One region of the Colwellia sp. E150_009 genome, then DNA from elsewhere that is predicted to be linked to it. Evidence: predicted binding sites of a transcription regulator. Region 1 holds the regulator's gene; each other region holds the start of a gene.
The links. The regulator sigma-54, encoded in region 1, starts transcription at its own class of promoters, with help from an activator protein. The targets are predictions, from matches to a motif close to GTTGGCACGNNNNTNGNNT.

Region 1 (7,900 bases):
ACCAAATCGCCCACGGTGGCACAAGCAGATATGCTAGCCGCACAAGCGCTGAATATTATGGAAGATAAAAAGATCAATGGTTTGATCATAGTAGACGAACACCATACACCTATCGGCGCTATGAACATGCATGATTTGCTAAGATCAGGAGTACTTTAAGTGAATAAGAACACAAACACTCATTTAAACCTACTCACCAAAACACTTTATGGTGATGTCACTAAAGAAGTATTTGATCGCGCAAAAAAAATAAAACTATTAGTGTGTGATGTTGATGGTGTTTTTTCTGACGGTCGAATTTACTTGGGTAACGACGGTGAAGAACTGAAAGCATTTCATACCAAAGATGGCTTTGGTATCAAAGCACTTGGCAATAGCGGTGTAGAAGTGGCTATTATCACAGGTCGTCGTTCTGCCATAGTCGCTAATCGCATGACTGCTTTAAATGTAAAACACATAGTACAAGGGCAAGAAAACAAACTCCCCGCACTTCAGCATCTGGCAGAGCAGCTTAAGCTTTCGTCTGATGAAATAGCTTATATTGGTGATGACATACCTGATTTAGCTTGTATTATGTACGTAGGTTTGGGAGTTTCTGTATCTGACGCACACCCTGCTGTGTCGACAAAAGCAGATTACACCACATTTACTCAGGGTGGTTTCGGTGCAGTACGCGAAGTATGCGATTTAATAATGCAAGCCCAAGGCACCCTTAATGACGCAACGGGCGCGAGTATATGACACGCACTACTTTTTTAACTTTTCTATTTTTAGTGCTAGGTGCGATGGCTTACGGTATTATTGAATGGCGACAGTCAAAAATAGTGCCCGATGAAAACATTGAAAGTAAACTCACTCCTGATTTTATTGCTGAAGCACTAAAAACCGACATATATACTAAATCAGGACAGCTTTCTCATGTCATTGTTGCAGATCGTATGGAGCACTATGCCAAGCTTGAAGTAACCCACTTTGAACTGCCTAATTACACTTTATATCCTCACAACAATTCGGCAAAATCAATTGACTCCAACGAGCTGAACAATAATGAATTAGAAGACAGAAACTCAGCAACGCCCTTACCTGAAGAAAAAGCTTTGCCATGGAATATTAGCGCAAAAGAAGCAACACTTTATAAAAACAATAGGGTTATTTTAAATCATCGCGTACACTTAAGCGCAACAGATAAAAATAGTTTGATACAAGAAATACATTGTAAATATTTAGAACTCGATTTAAATACTAACATTATCAGCTCAGATCAAACCGTCATGGTCCAAGGAAAGGATTTCACCATGTACGGATCTGGCTTGATAATTGACTTAAACACCAAACAGATGACATTAACTGAACATGTACGTACCATTTATAAAAAAAGTAATAGTTAGTCCCTTGATAACTATTAAAAAACTCAGCAAAAGTTTATTACTTGGCTCATTAGTTTTCGGCTTATCAGCACCTCTATTTGCAGCCAAAAAAGATCTCACGCAAGAAATTACAATAAAGTCTAAACGTCAATCAGCCGATTTAAAAAATAAAATAGCAAGCTATTTGGATGAGGTGAATATCAGCCAAGGTACCATTTCAATTGTTGCAGACATTGTGCAAGTTTATAGTGGCATTGACAGTAATACGAAAGAAAAATCAGATACTTATCTGGCTAAAGGTGATCCCGCTATTTTCCAGCAAGCATTAGAAGACGGCAGCTTAATTAGCTTACAAGCCAATGAAATAAAGTATCAACCTGACCTGCACATTATTACTGTTTCAGGTAATGCACAAGTCAAACAAGCTGGCAGCAAAGTTACCGGTGAAACAATCACTTACAATACATTAAGTGAAAAATTAGAAGCCATAAGTAGAAATGACGATTCCGTCACTACTGTTTTACAACCAGCTCAAATTAAAGCTCAGCAAAATAAAAAGAACAATGACAGTAATAATGAATAGTATTGAGAATACACCAAAAGAATCAACCTTAATAGCCCAAGGGTTATCGAAGTCATATAAACATAATAGAGTAGTAAAAAGTGTTAGTTTAACGGTGAAAGCGGGTCAAATTGTAGGATTGCTAGGCCCTAATGGCGCAGGAAAAACCACTTCTTTTTATATGATTGTTGGGTTAGTACCCAACGACGATGGTAAAATCATTCTAAATGATCAAGATGTTACACTTGCCCCTATGCATGAACGCGCACGCCGTGGCATTGGTTATTTACCACAAGAAGCCTCTATTTTTAGAAAACTTACCGTCACCGATAACATTATGGCTATTTTACAAACAAGGAAGAACCTTAGTGAGCTTGATAGGCAAGCTAAGTTAGAACACCTGTTAGAAGAGTTTAATATTAGTCATATTAAAGATAACTTAGGTATGAGCTTATCAGGTGGTGAGAGAAGACGCGTAGAAATTGCTAGAGCCCTAGCTGCAGAGCCTGAATTTATTTTACTTGACGAACCCTTTGCTGGAGTTGATCCTATTTCTGTTGGCGATATAAAAAAAATTATTATTCACCTTAAAAATCGTGGAATTGGTATATTAATTACCGATCATAACGTGCGTGAAACACTTGATGTATGTGAACATGCTTATATTGTTAGCCACGGAGAAATTATTGCCGAAGGTGATTCAAATCAAATTCTTGCAAATCAAAAGGTAAGAGATGTATACCTTGGTGAGCAATTCACGCTATAGTTAGCACAGACATAAAAACTTAAGCTATGCTTATTATTATGAAAATTAAATAAATAAATAAAATTATTAATAGGAATTAGAAAACGTAGATGCGCCCAACTCTGCAGCTCCGAATAGGACAACAACTAACCATGACGCCACAACTGCAACAAGCGATAAAGCTGTTGCAGTTATCAACGTTGGAACTTCAGCAAGAAATTCAAGAAGTGCTTGAAAGTAATCCTCTTCTTGAAGTGAATGAGCAACAAGCATCCGATACTAGCGCTGATAATGATTCAAATAATAATTCAGATAATCTTGAAGAAGCCTTTTCAGCAAAAACTTCTGAAAAGACTGCCACTGATGGCAGTGAAGATTCATCCGCAACCATTGATGAAATCAGCACAACAGAAGCTATGGAAAAAAATGATATTCCTGAAGAGCTAAATATCGACACAACATGGGAAGAAAGTTACAGTGCGGGCACATCAAATACAGGCGCAATTAGTAGCCCAAGTGAAGATTATACTTATCAAGGTGAAACAACCGACTCTATTCAAGATCACCTTTTATGGCAAATGGAGTTAACCCCGTTTTCAGAAACCGATAGAGCTGTCGCTATCGCCATTATTGAAGCGGTAGACGACGCAGGTTATATGACAGTGTCAAGTGAAGACATTTTAGAAAGTGTTGGTATAGAGGGACTGGAACTTGACGAAGTAGAAGCTGTATTAAAGCGTATCAATGTTTTTGATCCTATCGGCGTTGCCGCTCGCTCTATTGCTGATTGTTTGCTGATTCAATTAAATCAATTTGAGCCAACTACTCCGTATTTAAACGAAAGTAAGTTAATCATTAAAGAGCATATTGATCTACTTGGTAACCGTGATTATAGACAACTCATGCGCAAAACGCGTCTTAAAGAAGATCAGTTGCGTGAAGTGATGCGATTAATTCAAAGTTTAAATCCGCGCCCTGGTGATGTTGTTGCAAAAAATGATGATCAATATGTAATACCTGATGTGTCTGTAGAGAAAAAAAATGGTCGCTGGGTGGTAGAATTAAACCCAGATACCGCCCCTAAATTATCCGTAAATCAACAATATGCCGCTATGACAAAAACTACCAAGTCATCAAGCAGTGATGGCCAATTTATTCGCGCCAACCTACAAGAAGCTAAATGGTTTATTAAAAGCTTAGAATCACGTAACGACACCCTATTAAAAGTATCTAATTGTATTGTTCAACGCCAACAAGGCTTTTTTGAGCATGGCGAAGAAGCTATGCGTCCCATGGTATTGAATGATATAGCAGAAGCAGTAGATATGCATGAGTCTACGATTTCACGGGTAACTACCCAAAAATACATGCATACCCCAAGGGGAATTTTTGAATTAAAATACTTTTTCTCAAGTCACGTTAGCACAGAAAATGGCGGTGAATGTTCATCAACCGCTATCCGTTCTTTAATCAAAAAACTCATTCTAGCGGAAACACCTGCTAAGCCGCTAAGTGATAGTAAAATGGCTGATTTACTGGCCGAGCAGGGAATTAATGTTGCGAGACGAACCATAGCCAAATATCGAGAATCTTTGTCTATTCCCCCGTCAAATCAACGTAAGAGTTTACTATAATAGCTATATACTAGCTCAATTAAGATAATAAGGATCGAACTTATGCAAATTAACCTTACTGGCCACCATGTAGACCTAACTTCATCATTAAGAGAATACGTTAATACTAAATTTGATAAATTAGAACGACATTTTGATCACATCACGAATGTGCATGTGGTACTGACAGTAGAAAAGTTAGATCAAAAAGCGGAAGCAACGGTGCACTTAAAAGGCAATGAAATTCATGCTTCAGCAGTCAATACTGACATGTATACATCAATAGATACTTTAATTGATAAATTAGATCGCCAAGTGCTTAAATATAAAGGCAAAATATCGCAACATTAGCGCAATAATATAAAAAATTATGACACTACAAGACATATTAACACTGGACTGCACGCAATGTGCAGTACCAGTACAAAGTAAAAAACGCCTACTTGAACAAATTTGCCTTCTTGCCGCTAAGCAATTAGGAACCGCTAGTCCAACCGACCTACTGGATAGTTTACTCAACCGTGAAAAAATGGGTAGTACAGGTATTGGCAATGGTATTGCAATTCCTCATGGTAGATTAAATAATACAGATAAAGCTATCGCCGTATTTTTAACAACTCAGCAAGCCATAGATTTTGACGCAATAGACAACAAACCTGTTGATATATTCATCTGTTTATTTGTGCCTGAAAATAGTACACAAGAACACTTAGATACATTACAGAGTATAGCCAAGCTGTTTAGTAATCGTAAAACAGCCAAACAAGTACGAAAATGCACAAATCAACAAGAAATGTTTAATCTTATTCAACAAGCAACTTAAAGTTGCAATGATATAGAAAATTGCGTGTTGAGAGTCACTCGTTTCACGAAACTTTGTACCCGTAAGTCGAGGCTTAACTTATGAAACTTATTATTGTTAGTGGACGTTCTGGCTCTGGGAAATCAGTTGCGTTAAGGGTGCTAGAAGATTTAGGGTATTATTGCGTTGATAATATTCCTGTAAACTTATTACCCGCATTAACTCATACTGTTATTCACGATTATGAAAATGTTGCTGTAAGCTTAGATGTTCGAAACCTACCAAATGATCCTAATGATATTTTAGAAGTTATCGAATATCTGCCAAATGCGATTGATATTACTACCTTATTTTTAGATGCTGATGATAATGATCTTATTCGACGTTTCAGTGAAACTAGACGCCTGCATCCACTTATTAAAAAAAATATTCCATTAGATCAAGCTATCGCGTTGGAAAAAAAACTACTAACCCCTATTTCTACTAATGCTGACCTGTATATTAATACAACTCAATTAAGTCCACATCAATTAGCCGATTTAGTACGCGAACGCATTCTTGGTAAAAAAACAGGTTCAATGGTATTAGTCTTTGAATCTTTTGGTTTTAAACATGGAATTCCTGCTGATGCTGACTATGTTTTTGATGCGCGTTTTTTACCTAACCCGCACTGGGAAAAAGAATTAAAAGCCTACACAGGTTTAGAGCAACCAATAAAAGACTTTCTTGCCAGCCAACCCATTGTGACAAAATTTGTATGGCAAATTAATAGTTTCATGATGACTTGGCTACCCCATTTAGAACGCAATAATAGAAGCTACCTTACCATAGCCATTGGTTGCACTGGTGGTAAACATCGCTCAGTTTATATTGCAGAATTATTATCCAGTAACTTTCGCAAAGAGAAGAAAGATGTGCAAACTCACCATAGAGATATTAAAAAAACTAAAGAGTAAATCACCATGCCCTCCAAGCCAACTCATAACAATATTATAGTCAGTAAAGAATTAACCATCATTAACAAACTTGGCTTACATGCACGAGCCGCGAGTAAATTGGCACAACTTTGTCAAAAATTTTCAGCAGAAATCACATTATCTCTTGAAGAAAAAGAAGCCGACGCAAGTAGCATCATGGCGATTATGTTGCTTGCTGGAGCACAAGGTAAAACAGTAAAAGTAACCGCCCAAGGTACTGATGCACCAGAGGCTTTAGCCGCAATAGGACAGCTTATTGGGGATAAGTTTGACGAAGAGGAATAATTTACAGCAACGACGTAAAATTGCTGCAAGAAATACAAACTTACGATAAACTTATTAGTAATTATAAATATTAATTGGTATTAATAGACCTGTAATAAGCATTTAATAACATTAGTATAGATCGTCACTCTAACATCCAAGTAATCTCTATGCCTGACATAATAGAACAAGAAACTATTCAACAACGACTACATCAAGTTAATGAAGCACTTGATAGTGGCATGTTTGTTTATGTTCGCAGATTACTACAAGACATGACCGCTTATGATTTAGCACTTTTTCTTGAATCTTCTCCAGCTAAAAGTCGTCCTGTTTTATGGCAACTCATTGATGTTGAACACCATGGCGAAGTGCTTGAAGAACTCAACGAAGAGGTACGTAAAGGCATATTACAAAGCATGCGCCCTGAGAAGCTTGCTGCTGTTGCAGAAGGCATGGATGTTGATGATTTAGCCGAAGTATTACGTACTTTACCTGACAGAGTATATCAAGAAGTACTTAACTCAATGGACTCCCAAGACAGGAGTCGAGTAGAAACCGCCCTCTCTTATGACGAAGATACTGCTGGCGGTATAATGAATACCGATACCATTACCTTACGTCCAGACGTAAGTGTTGACGTGGTATTACGTTATTTAAGACTGAAAGGACAACTGCCAGAAGCAACCGACTCTTTTTATGTGGTAGACAGAAATAATCGCTTTATTGGTGCCGTTTCACTGGCCGCTATTGTAACGGCTAAGCCAGAAGTTATTATTTCAAGCCTAATAGATTCCGAAATTGAAGCTGTACAAGCGAGTATGGAAGAACAAGAAGTGGCTCAATTGTTTGAAAAACATGATTGGTTTTCTGCTCCTGTCATCGACCAAGAAGGACATTTACTGGGTCGTATCACAATCGATGATGTTATTGATATAATTCGTGAAGATGCCGAACATAGTATGATGAGTATGGCGGGTTTAGATGATGAAGCTGATACATTTGCCCCTGTTATAAAAAGTACAAAGCAGCGTTCTTTATGGTTAGGCGTAAACTTAATTACAGCCTTACTCGCCGTTGCCGTTACCAGTATGTTTGAAGGCATTTTTCAACAACTGGCTATTTTAGCTGTACTTAACTCTTTGGTACCCAGTATGGGCGGCGTTGCAGGTAATCAAACCTTAACCTTAGTTATTCGTGGTATGGCATTAGGTCATGTGGGTAATCGTAATGCCAGAGCACTATTAAACAAAGAAGTGGCAATAGGCTTTTTAAATGGTGTTATTTGGGCGCTATTAATTGCCACAGTTGTTTCTGTTTGGAAACAAGACTTGATGTTAGGCGCGGTAATAGCTTTTGCCATGTTAATGAACATGACAGCCGCAGGTTTATCGGGCGTTCTTATTCCATTATTGTTAAAACGACTTAATATTGATCCTGCCCTTGCTGGCAGTGTTATTATTACAACCGTCACTGACGTGGTAGGAATATTTGCTTTTTTAGGCACAGCAACACTCTTACTTACCTAGCCATAGTATAAAGCAATACCCTAATCAAATAGCGCTTCAAT
Region 2 (7,900 bases), on a different contig from region 1:
TTGCCATAGGTAATACGGTGTCTAAGGCCTCATGAATTAAGTTTTTAATATTAACGGCTTTTAAATACAGATCCATTCGACCTGCTTCAATTTTAGATAAATCTAAAATCTTATTTATAAGGTCAAGTAAATTGTGGGCGTTACGAATGCTTTTATTTAAGTCTTCAACTTGAGCATCCATACCCTCAAGCTCTAAATCTTCACGCACAAGATCACTATAACCAATAATTGCTTGTAATGGGGTGCGTAACTCGTGGCTGATATTAGCCAAAAACTCTGATTTATGTCGGCTTGCGGTTAAGGCACTGTCTCTGGCAACAACGAGTTCTTGTGTTCTTATTTCCACTTCAGACTCTAAAGTGTTACGGCTATTTTCTAGTGCAATATTTTGTTGCTCAAGTGTTGCCATCATCTGGTTATAGATTTGTGCCATTTGCCTAATCTCTAATGCACCATTAACTACCGCTTTAGGGTATAAACCAGAATCTCTTGCAGACGCCATTGTTTGCGATAATGCTGATAATGGTTTGGTTAAATGATTAATAACATATTGAATCAAAAGAGCTAAAACAAAGGCACCTAGCGCCCCTATAGATATATTGTTAATAAAAATTGAGCGCTGTATTTGGCGTAACTCATCTTTATTATACTGTACCAGTACATAACCTAATTTTTGTTCTTTAATGATCTCGTCCTCAAGGTTAATCATGTCTTCATCATAACTGTCTTCAATATAGGTTACCGCTGCGCTATAAGTCCAAATTTTGTCTGTTTCAAAAAGTAATTGTGGCTTATTTGGAAGTAATGCAGCTTTAAATAAAGGCTTTTGTACATTCATTTTGGCTGATTGAATGAGCACATCGCCATTGGTTTTGTATACTGCAACACCAACTACGGCAGTAAACCCTAGTGCTCTTTTTATTGCTTCTTGCCCATTTTCTTTACTGCCAGTGAGTAATGCTAGTACTGTTTGTTCTGCAAAGTTGTGTGTGATTTGTAGGCTTGTATCAATTGTGCTTTCTCTTAATGTTTGGCTGGTTTGCCATGCTGTTAATAATGAAGTGATAATGGTAATCATAACAATACTAACGACAAGCAGTGTTAACAGCTGTCGCTTAAAGCTGGCATGGTAGATACTTGTTTCTTGATTATTTATCATAAACATCACAGTGGAAAGGTTAATTGAAATTGTTGTTGTTGTTCAGAGCTATATTTAAGCCCTAAATGTGCTGCTGTACGTAAATTAACCGCTAAACGTGTTGATTTTAATGCTGCAAAGTCTTTTTGATCTGGTTTGTTTTCAAGTTTTTGTACCATAGCGAAAAGTTGTTTACCTAAGTCAAAGTTATTAGGGTACGTTGAAAATAAAACACCGCGTTTGGCGTGTGACGGTTTACTTGAAAAAACAACAACTTCTTTAGCCCAAGCTTCTTCTAAAATAAGGGGAAGCGTGATTTTGTCATGCGAAGATATTTTATCTAACGGCAGCCATATCGCATCTTCATTCGATACATCAGAATCAAACAAATTCTGATAAAATTTTATTGCTTCTGCGGTACTACTAACATAGTGACTATAGAGAGTTAACCCTTTTTTTAATGCGGCATTTTTTGCTAACTTAATTAACCAAGCACTTTTATCGCTATAAACAACATGAATTTTTTTGACGTTACTGGCAACCTGTTTGAGATAGCCAAAGAGAAATGCAGGGTCTGTTACTAAACTAACACCTGAAATATCATTGGGGCTGAGGGGAAGGGCACCTGAAACAACTTGAAAAACATTGGTGGCGCTTTTATTCTTAAATTTTGACAACTCTTTGGCTAATTTCCAGCCTAAACGGCCTAGCACAATGACTTTATTGATTTTCTTTTTTGTCAGTGTTTGTACTATTTGTTTGCTGTTAAATTCTTTAGTTAGAATATACTCTACATATTGGATTTTAGGATCAAAATCGTTAGCTGCTTTGGTAGAGCCCGCTATAATTTCTTGATAAATTGATTGGTAAGGCTCTTTCGCTTCAGGATAGAAAATAGCAATTTTGTTGGCATGTTCTACCTCTATGTTTTCAGCAAAAGCTAAACCCCCTAAGAAAAGGCTAACTATTATGAAAATTAGAATAAAAACTTTATTTATCAAACAACAACCTAACACAACAATTTATGGCAGTAATTAAGTATACATTTATTTTTATAGAATACGAAACTTAAAAAGGATTGTTTTATAGAGAGCTGTGTCTTTGTTTTTATTCGTTGGTTTCGTGCTTGTTCAATACCCGAATAAGGTTGGGTTGCGCGACACCTATCTTAGTTGTTAGGCGATTTTTCGCGCCTTAATTGAATACAACAGTGGAACCTGCTGCCCCTTATACAACATTTGATACCCCAAGTTTGGCACCAACTCTAAACCGTCAAAGCAATTGTATGGGCTATAAGGATACTCAGAGAAAGACTCAATCATTAATCCTGCACTGATTAAGGCGCTTATAACCTCACTCATTGAATGTGACCAAGTCACCATCTTTGATGTAGTACCATCGCAGTTTTCTGTATAAGTGCCTTCCTCTTCAATATCAGGTTCATTATTCAGGAAATACGAGTAACCTGACAATAAGTCGTTGAATGTATGAAACTCAACTAGGTGGAACTCTCCGCCAGATTTTAATGAATTGGCGACTGTTTGTGCCCAATCCGATAAATTGGATAACCAGCACAAAACTCCGTATGAGGTAAATACGATATCAAACTGTTGCTTATTTTTACGACCAAATTGAACAACATCACTCTCAATAAAATCTGCTTTCAAAGCCAACGTTCGCTTCAATGAATTTGCTTGCTCGATTGCATCAGCAGATAAGTCTACACCTGTGACTTCTGCCCCCAAACGAGCCCAAGACAAGGTATCTTGACCAAAATGGCACTGTAGATGTAGCAAGGACTTTCCTTGTACATTTCCCACTTGTTTTAGCTCGATTGGGTTTAACGAACACTTACCATTTTTGAATGATGCAACATCGTAGAATTTTGATTCAACATGTACTTTAGTTCTCTTGTCCCACGCTTCTTTATTTATTCTTAAATAATCCATTCTATGTCCGTATATTAACTTTATCGCCTAACGAGCTTGTAGAGTTACTCATTTTTTGTGAATTACCTCATAAAACAGAGGGCGTAATGCATTACCTATATCGAATTAACACGTTACAGCGCGATACAGGAGCTAAAAAATCAGTCATTTTGACTGAATCAGTTATTTTACAGCCTCAACTTTAGCATGCCCACCATTTATAAAAATTGCTTCATTGTTACTGAATTTGGAAATTTTTATTTTTCCTTTGTATTTTGAAAAGATAGTTTCTGCCGTTTCTTTAAATGGGAAGCTGGTATAGTGAGGTAATGGATAAAAATCAATAATACCAAGGGCATCGTAGGAAGTTAGACTTTCAGCGATCTTAGGGTTATCCATTTCAGAAATATATTCAATGTTAGGAGAGAGAACAACTGCCCCCGCTGACTCTCCAATATAAATTTTACCCAAATTAATTTGGTCGACAATAAGTTTATCTGCGCCTGTTCTTTTTAATTCTTGCAGAAGAAAAAAAGTATTTCCCCCTGTCATATAAATATATTCGTTATGCTTAAGTTTATTTGATATTTCTTCATACGACGCGGTAGAAATTTCAAGAACATCCACCACCAAACCAAGATCTTCTAAAGCATCTTTTCCTGCATCTACATAAAATGTAACTTCTTCATGAATACTTGCAGTAGGGATAAAAGTAACGGTTTTCCCCTGAATTTCTTTATTTTCGTATTCTTTAAATAAATTTGAAACTTCTGCAAAAGAGGATGCCAAAAATATATTTTTCATTTTTTTCCTAACTTAGTTAAGGTGCATGAGAAGAAGCCTAACGAGGCTCTAGAATCTCTCTTTTAGAAAAACCCCCTTTAAAATTAAGCCTAAAAACACGCTGTTACGTTAATTCTGATGCAATAATACATTAAAATTACCCTTTAGAGGAACTGTGAACATAAATGTCATAAATATTTTTTTGTGTTTTTATTAAGAAGGATCTTGGTTTTAATTATTGATTTTTATGGCGCCTTTGAGAAGATTCGAACTTCCGACCTAGCGCTTAGGAGGCGCTTGCTCTATCCAGCTGAGCTACAAAGGCATGCTATATATTGTATTGTTTTTTCACAATAAAGTTAAGTTTTTATCTTGGTTCTTTGTTTAGTTACATTTTATTGTGTTAATAACGTACAGCTAAATCATTTATTTGAATGTTGCCTAATAAGCTATTGTCTATTGTGGAGGCCGTCGCGCTTTGTGTTGTTAACTTGGTTACTTTCACTTTGAAAGGGCTAATATTATAGCTTACATAGTGTTTTCCTTGTTGGCTAATGAAGTTGTTACTGTGTAGTAGTGTGAACTCGTCGCCAACTTTTACGCCATGATGCTTACCTAAATTAATTGTTATTTCGTTACCTTGTACTTGTACTATTTTACCTTCACTCGGCTCGCACATTACATTGTCATCAATATCGTTTGCTATTTTTTCAAGCAATGAATTAATCATATTACCGTATGCACTTTGCCAAAAAGTGGTGGTATTAACATCAACATTTTTTCTTCTGTTAAAGTCCCAAACGGCGGCGTTTTGATAGCTCCTTTGCCAAACTTGTTCACCATTAAAGCCATTGTATAAGTACAGGGTAAAATCAAAGTTTCTAGGGTAGGTGCTTTGTTGCCATACTTTCCAGGTGTTAGTGCTTTGTTCTTGAAATGACACATCATTTATTTCACTAAAAAGCACATATTGGCTTTCGCTGGTATCGGCTAATGACATAACTAATTGCTTTATTTTTTCTTCATTAAAGCTGGTGTTTAGGCGTGAAAATTCAGTTGTACTTTTGAGAAGTAACTTACCGCTACTGTAACTACTGCTGTTGGTAATTTTTTTGTTTAGGTGGCGAATAATAGCTGAGTCTATTTGATAAATTTTACCAATATTGGCTTGTTGTCTTTGCATTAAATGGCTTTTGGTAAGTAAAATAGACTTTTTGTAATCTAAAGCAAAGCATTGTTTTTCTTTAGGAAATATATCGGCGCGTATGGTTACAGTGATAAGGTTATCATGATGTAGTTCGTCTATAAGCTCTATTGAATTAACATTGCCACTGGCACGAATGTTAATTTGATCTTGAGTGAGTAAGCCATTAACAACTTGCTGAATGCTAGAAACATTTGCCCCTGCAACAAGTAGTGCTTTTTTTAAGGCGTTTTCCATTGCTTTGGCTCGTGCTATTTCAACCGAGCTTTCAGCTGTTGAAGCGTGGCCTTGGGCTTCATACCATTGAGCATTACAAGTAATGGTTGCTAACAGTAAGCTAGTAGCTAAAATAGTTTTTTTGATAATAGTGTACATATACTCTCTCATGAAAACGAAAAGCCTATTTGGGGCTATTTTTGGCATAGTATAATGTTAGTACAAGTAATCAGTGGTTACTTTGTCTAATTAGTATTTAGTGTATAGAGATGCACAAATTGTGCCTATTTATTTTGATTTATTTTTAGTTATGAAACTGCTTGGCTTGAAATGTGCATTATTATTTAGCTATAAATAACCGAATAAATAAAGTTGTCAGTATTTATGTTAGTGGATATCTAACATGGGTGTTGAATTTTTAAGGGGAATACCATGAAAAAGTGGCTTATACCATTATTGCTGCTACCAGTACTTATGTCGTGTAGTAATTCAGTGAAGGAAGACAATTTTTATAAATTGAAACAAGAAGATAAAGGAAAAATAGACAGTTATAATCTACCTAAGCATGCAATAAATGATATGGTAAAAGGTTTAGCATATCAAATGTTAAAAAGTAGTGCCTTTGTTAATAAAAAAACGCCTGTGGCTGTTGCTTCTTTTGTTAATTTGAGTGACTTAGAGTCAACTAATTGGTTGGGTAACCAAATTGCTGAAAACTTTGTACATGAATTGCAACATCATGGTTTAGTGGTTATTGATTTTAAGGCTACAGGGCATATTCGTGTTACTAAAGAGGGTGATTATGTATTTAGTCGTGATTGGAAGGAATTGCCTGAGCGTCAGATTATTGACTATATAGTAGCGGGCACCATGATGGAACAAGAAGACGGTATTATTATAAATGCGCGTATGATTGGCATTCAATCGCATGTTGTTGTTGCAACAGCTCAGTCGTTTATTCCTTCATGGGTTTTAGGTGAAGAAAAAAGTAATAGCGATAATGTTAAATTAAAGGATGGAATGATAATTCGAAGTAATAACCTGCTCATTGAAGATCAACGTGCAGTTGAAATTCAAAAATAACTGAAGTTGAAAATAGGTGGAATCATGAGAAATACATTCTGTAAAATTTTAATGTCTGTTTCAAGTATTATGCTGATTAGTGCATGTAGTAGCGTGTATGATAAGCATGTTCAGTGGCAAGCAGTGGCTCCAGAAACATTCCCTATTATTCATGGTGTTGGTTATGCGTCAATAAGTTTACAAAAATCAACACATGAAACTCAGCGGATGTTAATGGCCATTAAGGCGTCAAAAATTGCCGCTTATTTAGAGCTAGCTGAACAAGTATATGGGCAACAAGTGAGTAGTAAAACAACAATGGCAGACATGCTAATCGAAAACCAACAATTGGCTTCTTCAGTGCAAGGGTTGATCAAAGGGGCTAAAGTTGTGAAAAGCTACCCAGTAGGCGATACCTACACAACAGAATTACAGTTAGACTTTAAAGATGTATATGAAATCTATCAAGCAAGTTTAAATCGTAAAGAAATCAGAGATGTACAGTATTTCTAATTTTATCAGAGTTGATATAATTTATCTTGTTGGGATGTATTTATTGACGACAACTTAATGCCTAAACTCGCGTTGTTTAGGCTTTTAAACCTATACTGCTTAACCCGCCACTTTTTTTGCCTTTACTATCATAAGTCATAGATGCTTTGTTATGACCTTCTAGTAAGCTTGTTTTCATGCGCTCAACTGCGAGTTGAGATTGCGTTATTATTTGACCATTGATTTGGTTTTTTTCTTGGCAAGATGTAAGTAAATGTTCAATGTCTAGCAGTTCTTGCTCTAGGTAACCTGCCGCTTTATCTGTGGCAAACGCACGGCTAACACTAATTTGTTTATCTAGCGCTTGAATTGCGAGTAATATTTGGTTCTTTTTCTCGCTAATTTGTAATAAATCTTTAGGTTGGTGTTGCTGTAAAATATGCTTTTCGTCAATAATTAATTGCTCAAGCTCTTGTAGTTGAAGGTATTGTTGAGAAAGTAATTCCTTTGACTGAGGCGAAGCTGACATATAAGTACCTTTAGATAATAGACACACTTAGAGCCCCGTATTCTGGGGTACAAAGCAAACTAAAGCAAATCAAATTCAAAACTAGCGATACTTGCTGCAAGTTTTTGAGGATCAATTTTATATTCCCCAGCAGCGATTGTTTTTTTCAACTCATCAATTCTTTTCTGATCAATGGTTGGTAAATCAGTTGCTTTCTTTTGTAATTCACCAAGTTGTTTGGCTTGTGGTGTTAAAGAAACAGAGTCATGAGCAGCATGTTTAACGTGCGTATTAGTATTTGCCGTTTGACTTGCCTCTTGTTTAACTTGTGCCTGCTGATTTTGGCTAACTTGAGTTTTGTTGTTCAAGTTATTGATATTTATAGTCATAATATTACCCTACGGTAAGGTGCTCTTTAAAAAAATTTACTTTCTAACCTTGTATCGGCAAACAATGCGATAACTTAAATAAAAAATTAAATATTTGCTAATTATTTTAAAATATAAAATTACCCTGACTAATTTGCAGTTGTACCTTAAAATTATAAGTTAATCGTCACCTGATTAACA
Region 3 (7,900 bases), on a different contig from region 1:
AGGAAAACTATTCATTAATATTTGTTTAAATGTCATGCTCAATAAAGATCATCCTTATGGTGAAACAATCAAATTAGTTGAAAATTCAGGGTTGTCACCACAACAAGTGGTTATTGAGATTAGTGAAAAATCACCTTTCCCTAATAGTGATATTTTACTAAGAGCATTAAATAAATATAGAAAATTTGGCTTTGATATAGCCATTGATGACGTAGGTGTAGGTTATTCAGGACTTAAACAATGGAGTTACTTACGTCCTGATATTGTCAAAATAGACCGATATTTTATTGATCGATGTGATCAAGATGTGATGAAACGAGAATTCTTAAAAATTCTTTTTGAGTTAGGTCGAATATCCAATGCGCTGATTATTGCTGAAGGTATTGAAACAAAAGAAGAATTTGAATTGTTGCGTGAGCTTGGTATGGTATATAGCCAAGGTTTTTTCTTAGCCAAGCCCAACGACAATCCAATAAGAATATTTCCTAAACTTGATATTTGCGACTCGACAGAACATAAGTCTACGATAGAAACTATTGCTTCGTTAGTAACAGCTACAAAAACAGTTGAGTACAATCAAAGCGTTAATTATGTTTATGATATATTTACGCAAAACCTCAATATTCATGCTATTCCAGTATTACGTAATAATAAGCCGTTAGGTATGATTTTTCGAAACCAACTGATGGAATCTTATTCTGATATTTATGGTAGAGCGCTTTATTCAAAAAAATTAGCGATTGATATAAAATCTAATAACCACTTGATACTTGAACATTCTATGCCATTAGAGCAGGTAAGTGCCTTACTCACAGCCAGAGCAAATGCAGAGTTTACACAACCTTCTATTATTACAGAAAATGGATTTTATATTGGTATTGTTTCACCGCGTGACTTACTAAAAAGTATTACTGAATCTAAATTAGAGCAGGCTAGATATGCTAATCCATTGACAGGCTTGCCAGGTAATGTAGCCATAGAAAAAGAAATAGATTACATGCTCAAGAATAAAAAACCATTCAATTTAGCCTATTTAGATTTAAATCATTTTAAACCTTTTAATGATATTTATGGCTATGCAAAGGGGGATTTATTACTCAAAACACTCGCTAATTGTATTATGATCAATACAAATAATAAATGCTGTTTTGTCGGGCATATTGGAGGCGACGACTTCATAATTATGTTTAAAAGTAACGATGTTGAAAAGGTTTGCCAACAGATATTAGCTGATTTTACCAAGCACAGTTTGTCTTTTATTACGACAGAGCATCAAAAGCAGCAAGGCTATCATGCTTTAGATCGCAGCGGCAATAATATATTTCACCCTCTTGTTAGTTTAGCTATTGGCGTTATTCAACCTGATACAGCGTGTTATAACTCATACCATCAAATTGCTGATTTAGCCTCTAAAGCAAAATCAGAAGCTAAAAAGCAAGCAGGAAGTAGTTTGTTTATTTGCCGCAGACAAAAACAAACCGCCTTTGACGCTATTTCTCTCAGTTAATAAGCACATGTGTTTAAAAGGCCAATGATTGTCTCTTTTTCTTGAGCTTGTAAGAAAGCAAATGGATTAATAGCAATAAATCATAAAATAATTAATCATTTTATGATTTATTTCATTGCAGGGAGAAAAAATACAGATAAAATCAATCATTACCCGTGTTGCTAATGTTATAAAAACTATACGTCATTTATGTCTTTTTTCTTTAAAAAAAATAACTTTTCTGTAAACCTTAAGTCAGCTAATCAAGTTCAAATGGTACTTGTGTTACGTAGTGTTGCTATAGTTATCCAATTGTTGTTGATATTTTTTGTTAACTTAGTATTGAATTATCAACTTCCTTGGACGCCATTGTTTGGTGTTATTACGTTAGAGGTTATATTTACTTTTGGTAGCTTTTTTGTTTATCAAAAAAAACAGCAAGTCAGTCAGTCAGCTTTATTAATACAAATATGCGCTGATATTTTATTTTTGTCGTTGTTGCTGTTTTTTAGTGGGGGTGCCACTAATGCTTTTGTTTCATTATTATTGATTCCAATTGCCATTGCCGCTGTTACATTACCTCCTGCATTGCTTGCTTTTGTCGCGTTAATGGCTATTGGCTCTTATACCATTTTATTATGCTTTTTACCCATGAGTGTTATGCATGGCAATATGGAAGGGCATTTTATTGGTATGGGAATTAACTTTTTATTCTCTGCGCTAGTGGTTGCCTTAGTTGTAGGGAAAATGGCGCGTAGTATTAATCAACGAGAACTTGCCATTGCCGCGTATAGAGAAAATTTACTGAAACAAGACCAAGTTATGTCTCTTGGTGTAGCATCAGCACAAGTGACTCATCAGTTGGCAACACCTATTACAACAATACAATTACTGGTTGATGAATTACATGAAGACTTTCCAGAAAATAGTATTGTGATTGATATGAAAAGTCAGCTAAAGTGTTGTACTGACAGCTTAGATGCATTTCGCGAAATGGTTTTTTCTATTAAAGAGCAAACCAGTACGGCGATTACTGTGAATAATTTAATTGATGACATTTTAGAAAATATAAGAGTAAATTTCCCCGATGTTGACATTGAGTTAATAAAAAAACATCAAGATGATGTGACTATCATGGCGGATGCATCTTTGTTGCCTGCTATATTAAATTTAATTAATAATGCAATAAGGGCAACAAAAGCAAATAACTCAACCAAAATTACATTAACGAGTCAGGTAGAAACGGAAAACTGGCAATTTATAATTCGTGATTATGGTATTGGCTTTACTTTAGAAAAATTAAAACAACTCGGTGTAAACCCTGTTAACAGTGAACAAGGCTTAGGTATGGCTGTTTTTTTAAGTCATGCCAGTTTAGAACGTCTTGGTGGTAAGTTAGCATTAACAAACCATCATCAAGGTGGGGCATTAGTTACTTTGAGTTTACCTGTACCACACTAATTGGCAGATGAAATAACATAATGAAAGAATTATTACTTGTAGAAGATGATGCTATTTTTGCAAATACCTTAACTAGACGATTAACCAAACACGGTTTCCATTGTGTTCATGTAGACAGTAATTCTGAAGCATTATTAGCTTGTCATCGACACAAGCCAGATTATGTGTTGCTTGATATGAAACTAGCACAAGAAACTACCTTAAGTATTATTAAACCATTGAGAAAGCTAAGGCCTGAAAGTAGAATTATTTTACTCACTGGTTTTGCAAGTATCGCTACTGCCGTTGACGCTATAAAGTTAGGTGCAGATGATTATTTATCTAAACCCTTAGATACGCAAACATTGTTAGCAGCGCTTAATGAAAGTAAAGCGTCTACCATAGCCACAAATGCTGACATTGACGGTGAAACATTGTCAGCAGAGCAAGTGCAGTGGCAACATATTCAACAAGTGTTAAAAGCAAACGATGGTAATATCTCGGCTACGGCGCGTCAGTTATCTATGCATAGACGAACTTTACAGCGTAAATTACAAAAAAAACCGCAAACTGATTCTATAAAAAGTTAATAAACTAGGTTTGTTAGATAGCTTATTTATCTCAGAAGTCATGCTTTATATGGGTCAATAATGGGTTTAGTGTAAACATAGAATATTAGTGAAATGATGGTATTATTACAGTGTTTTTGCTTGTTTATGAGACACAATTTAATTATAAATTTATGCTAGGTTATTGAGCTTCCAGTGTCTAAGGCAAAAATTAACTCATAACTCATTACATTGACTTTTCAAAACCTCGTTATTTTTTGTTATAATATGTCAGTTTTTTTTACAGTTATAAATTTAACTTAATCTTAATTATTAATAAATAAAGAAAATATTTGTTGGTGCGACTTTTGCTTTCAATAGAGATTAATTTGATTAAAAGGACTTTAATTTAAGGAGAAACAATGAAAAAATTAATATTTTCCGCTGCAATTTTATCTTTGTTGTCTAGTGGTTTTAGTTCTGCAAGTCTTATTGAGGAAGTAACAAGTAATGGTGAGTGTGTAAATTCAACTTTCACGATTACAAGTATTACACAGGTTATTCCTGCAGGATCAAATATTGTTGGTACATCACTTGAAGCGACTTCTTGCTTGGGATTTGTCACCTCACCTAATAATGATTTTGCTGAAGATCCAGCTCCCAATATGGGGGGCTTCGGAGATGGATTGCTCAATGAGGAAGTAGGGGGACAAGGTCGGGATAAGAATAATTATGTTCCTGGAGATTATTTTCTAACAAATGATAATGACTCCATGGTTGATTTGGATAATGATGGCGAAAAAACCGATCCTGGATGGATTCGCTTAGGGGGCTCTGAGACGAAATCGAACGGTGAATGGAACTTTGAATACGACTCTATACTTGATTTCAACCTCGATTCAGTTATCGACATATCCTTCTATGATAATGGAACTTGGTTATTAGCCGTTGATCCTTCGGCAATAGCTACTGCTACCGAGATTCTAGGGCGACCAAGCGTTTTTGATCATTTAGCTTTTGTAATGAAGGGACCAAATAATGTTGATGGTTCATGGGCTATTTATGATTTTAATTTTTATGATCTGATTGACAATGGCTTGGGTATAAGCCTAGGTGATACCGCATATAATTTTGAAGGTACATGGGATAAAGATCTTTTTGTTAACAGAGATGCCCTGTCACACATGAGTGTTTGGGCTCATGATCCACCGGCAAAACAAGACATAGTTGATGTTCCAGAGCCATCGACACTTGCTATTTTTGCATTAGGCATGATTGGCTTAGCGTCACGTAGGCTTAAGAAACAATTTTAATAATGTGTTATTTCATTAGAAAACCCAATTGTAATGATTGGGTTTTTTTGTTAAAGCATATTCATCATTGTTGAACGCCATTTTTTTCTAATGACTGAAAAATCACCATCTTGTTCTAATTTTTTCATGGATTTTGTTAATTTAGCAATAATATTTTTCTCAGTACTTAAACTACAAGCCAAATGAAAGTTGAGTGTCAGTTCACGCATGTTATATACATTTTTGTATTTAGAGGCTGCTTCGGTGCTTTTTACTCGGTTGTATATAAGGTCGTCATTAAGAACAACTAGATCAATATTACGGTTAGGAATTTCAAGTAATTTTAACAGTGAGTCGTAATTATCCATTACATAAAGGTTTTCATTTTCGATAAAACCTTTGGATAAAAGAAAATGATGTGTGACATCATCTCTGATTACAGCTGTTTTATATTTTTTTGCATCGTTTAAATTATTAATAAATATTTGTTTTGATGCTAATGAATATAAAGAAATAGTACTACTAATAATGTGGCCTACCCATTCAAATAGCGGTTCACGTTCTGGTATTCGGCTTAATGAATAGATGCAGGTATTCTTTTCATGTTTGGCTCTATTAAAAGATAAAGACCAAGGGTAAGCAGCTATTTCGTATTCATAGTTTGCTTCTTTTAATGTTGCTTCTACAATTTCAGTTGATATACCACTAATAGACTTTTCATTAACAACTTGAAATGGCGCTAAATGTTCGGTGAGAATGGTTATTTTTTGGGCGTAAAGATCTTCACTAAATATAATAGTTAATATTATTATACTGTTAAACAACACATTACTTTTTTTCATGTTTTTATTTGCTTATGGTATATTTACTAACCTTAATGCACAGTAGCAATTTTTTCAATGAATGGATTTTAATTTCTAGAAAACAGTTTTAATATATTAATGGCTTTAAACAATATGATGAATCATGAACAGCTTGTCGCTGCTGTTAATATGACAATGCCTTTTGGCAAATATGCGGGTAGAAAATTATTGCAACTGCCAGAGCCTTATTTAGTGTGGTTTCATGCGAAAGGGTTTCCTGAAGGAAAGTTAGGACAACAACTGGCGTTAATGTATGAGGTTAAATTAAATGGTCTAGAGGGTATGTTAAAGCCATTGTTGAACGAGTAGTGCGGTTAAAAATAAGTGATATAAGCGTTTAGCCTAACTGGTGCTGTTCTTTGACTTTTTTTATAGCATTTAAACGAGCTTTTACCATGGCTTCTTTTATGGCAAGACCTTTTAAGCCCTGTTCAACAAAAGTTTTAGCATTGACATTACAGGCGGCTAGCATGGCTTCTTTTAAATATTTTTCTTGTGGGTAAGGGCGGTTGTCAAAACCTAGACGACCAAGAAAGTCACTTTTACAGGCAATGATAAAGTCATCAAATTCTTGCGGCTTTCGCCATACGTCAAGTTGATCAAATATTCTCAATAAGGTACTTGGTTTCAATTGAAATGCCTTATGGCAATGTAAATGATGTTCGCACACTTTTAAGGCCAGCTGTTGATAATATATTGGTACTTTAAGCTGTTTTGATATTTTTTCTACTAAAGGTAAACCTGCTTTTTCGTGCCCGGGGTGGCTTGGTAAATATTCACTCGTGGTAAGCCCTTTACCTAGATCATGGCATAAAGCAGCAAAACGAATGACAGCTTTGTGTTTATTATTTTGCGTTAATAATACAGCTTGGTGTAATACCATCATGGTATGAACACCACTGCAAATTTCAGGGTGCCATTTTGCTGGATTTGGAACACCCCATAATTTTTCTAAATCAGGCCAAATAATATTAAGGGCTTGGCATTGACGTAATACGTCGAAGAATACTTCTGGGTGATCTTCAGACAAACTGCGTTGTACTTCTTGCCATATACGCTCAGCACTTAAGGTCAATAATTCACCACGAGTACTGATAGTCGTCATTAATTCAAGGGTTTCATTTGCAATAACAAAACCATAATCGTGATAACGAGCAGCAAAGCGCGCCACGCGTAATACTCTTAAGGGATCTTCAACAAAGGCGGAACTAACATGGCGTAACACTCTATTTTCAAGATCTTGCTGACCATTGTATGGGTCGACAATCTTACCTGTTTTACTTTTGGCCATTGCGTTGATAGTAAGATCACGACGCAATAAATCTTGCTCTATAGTTACGTCAGGTTCTGCATAACACGTGAAGCCTGTATAGCCCTGACCTTGTTTACGTTCAGTGCGCGCTAAAGCATATTCTTGTTTAGTTTCTGGGTGTAAAAATACGGGGAAATCTTTACCTACCTGGTTAAATCCAAGCGATAACATTTGTTGAACAGAGGCACCAACCACTAAATAGTCTTGGTCTTTATAGGGTCTGTTTAATAACTCATCTCGAACGGCTCCACCAACAAGGTACACATCAAGTTCAGTTATGTTTGCAATGTTCGTGTTTTTAGTAGTCAAAAAGGTCACCTCAATAAGATTGTTTACAAGTTTACCATAATATTCGTAGACATAACCCTGTCAACAGGTTAATTTTATCAACGTATTATTGTCTTTTAAATTGCAGCAACGTTTTTATGTACACAAATTTTTTCTCCTTAAGTGAATTACCTTTTTCTATTGCCCCAAATCCTAAATATTTATTTATGAGTGATAGGCATCGAGAAGCGCTGAGCCATTTAACTCATGGGTTAGGGATCAATGGCTCAGGTGATAATGGTGGCTTTGTTTTATTAACAGGTGAAGTTGGTACAGGTAAAACAACAGTCAGTCGTTGTTTAATGGCTGAAATACCTGAAAACACACAATTGGCTTTTATTTTGAACCCAACATTATCAAGCCAAGAGTTACTCGCAACGATTTGTGATCAATTAAAAATTCGTTACCGTAAAACAGGAGCTACATTAAAAACCTTAACAGATAAAATTGCTGAGAAACTATTAAAAAACCATGCAAACAATATAAACACTTTATTGATTATTGATGAGGCACAGCATTTAGAGGCTGAAGTATTAGAACAGTTGCGGTTGTTAACTAATTTAGAAACTGATACTAAAAAATTGTTGCAAGTTATTTTAATTGGACAACCTGAATTACAGCAATTACTTAAA

Region 2: ACE1OF_RS18575 (FlgO family outer membrane protein) is a predicted target of sigma-54. The motif match lies at 5,589-5,607, and genes of this name have one in related genera.
Region 3: ACE1OF_RS03735 (PEP-CTERM sorting domain-containing protein) is a predicted target of sigma-54. The motif match lies at 3,830-3,848, and genes of this name have one in related genera.

Annotation. Positions count from the first base shown of each region.
Region 1 covers NZ_JBHFOM010000001.1:125,764-133,663, reverse strand. The annotation lists gene ACE1OF_RS00635 (KpsF/GutQ family sugar-phosphate isomerase) at 1-159, shown strand, start outside; gene kdsC (3-deoxy-manno-octulosonate-8-phosphatase KdsC) at 160-741, shown strand; gene lptC (LPS export ABC transporter periplasmic protein LptC) at 738-1,388, shown strand; gene lptA (lipopolysaccharide transport periplasmic protein LptA) at 1,393-1,950, shown strand; gene lptB (LPS export ABC transporter ATP-binding protein) at 1,943-2,695, shown strand; gene ACE1OF_RS00610 (RNA polymerase factor sigma-54) at 2,785-4,308, shown strand; gene hpf (ribosome hibernation promoting factor) at 4,351-4,638, shown strand; gene ptsN (PTS IIA-like nitrogen regulatory protein PtsN) at 4,658-5,110, shown strand; gene rapZ (RNase adapter RapZ) at 5,191-6,045, shown strand; gene ACE1OF_RS00590 (HPr family phosphocarrier protein) at 6,052-6,351, shown strand; gene mgtE (magnesium transporter) at 6,501-7,859, shown strand.
Region 2 covers NZ_JBHFOM010000062.1:6,553-14,452, reverse strand. The annotation lists gene ACE1OF_RS18605 (ATP-binding protein) at 1-1,159, opposite strand, end outside; gene ACE1OF_RS18600 (ABC transporter substrate binding protein) at 1,165-2,139, opposite strand; gene ACE1OF_RS18595 (class I SAM-dependent methyltransferase) at 2,314-3,087, opposite strand; gene ACE1OF_RS18590 (Type 1 glutamine amidotransferase-like domain-containing protein) at 3,250-3,870, opposite strand; tRNA gene ACE1OF_RS18585 (tRNA-Arg) at 4,098-4,174, opposite strand; gene ACE1OF_RS18580 (flagellar assembly protein T N-terminal domain-containing protein) at 4,253-5,428, opposite strand; gene ACE1OF_RS18575 (FlgO family outer membrane protein) at 5,702-6,352, shown strand; gene ACE1OF_RS18570 (LPP20 family lipoprotein) at 6,377-6,844, shown strand; gene flgN (flagellar export chaperone FlgN) at 6,921-7,352, opposite strand; gene flgM (flagellar biosynthesis anti-sigma factor FlgM) at 7,412-7,720, opposite strand; gene flgA (flagellar basal body P-ring formation chaperone FlgA) at 7,873-7,900, opposite strand, start outside.
Region 3 covers NZ_JBHFOM010000005.1:43,747-51,646, forward strand. The annotation lists gene ACE1OF_RS03720 (EAL domain-containing protein) at 1-1,507, shown strand, start outside; gene ACE1OF_RS03725 (sensor histidine kinase) at 1,697-2,947, shown strand; gene ACE1OF_RS03730 (response regulator transcription factor) at 2,968-3,516, shown strand; gene ACE1OF_RS03735 (PEP-CTERM sorting domain-containing protein) at 3,933-4,787, shown strand; gene ACE1OF_RS03740 (substrate-binding periplasmic protein) at 4,838-5,608, opposite strand; gene ACE1OF_RS03745 (DUF3820 family protein) at 5,726-5,938, shown strand; gene ACE1OF_RS03750 (multifunctional CCA addition/repair protein) at 5,967-7,250, opposite strand; gene ACE1OF_RS03755 (AAA family ATPase) at 7,367-7,900, shown strand, end outside.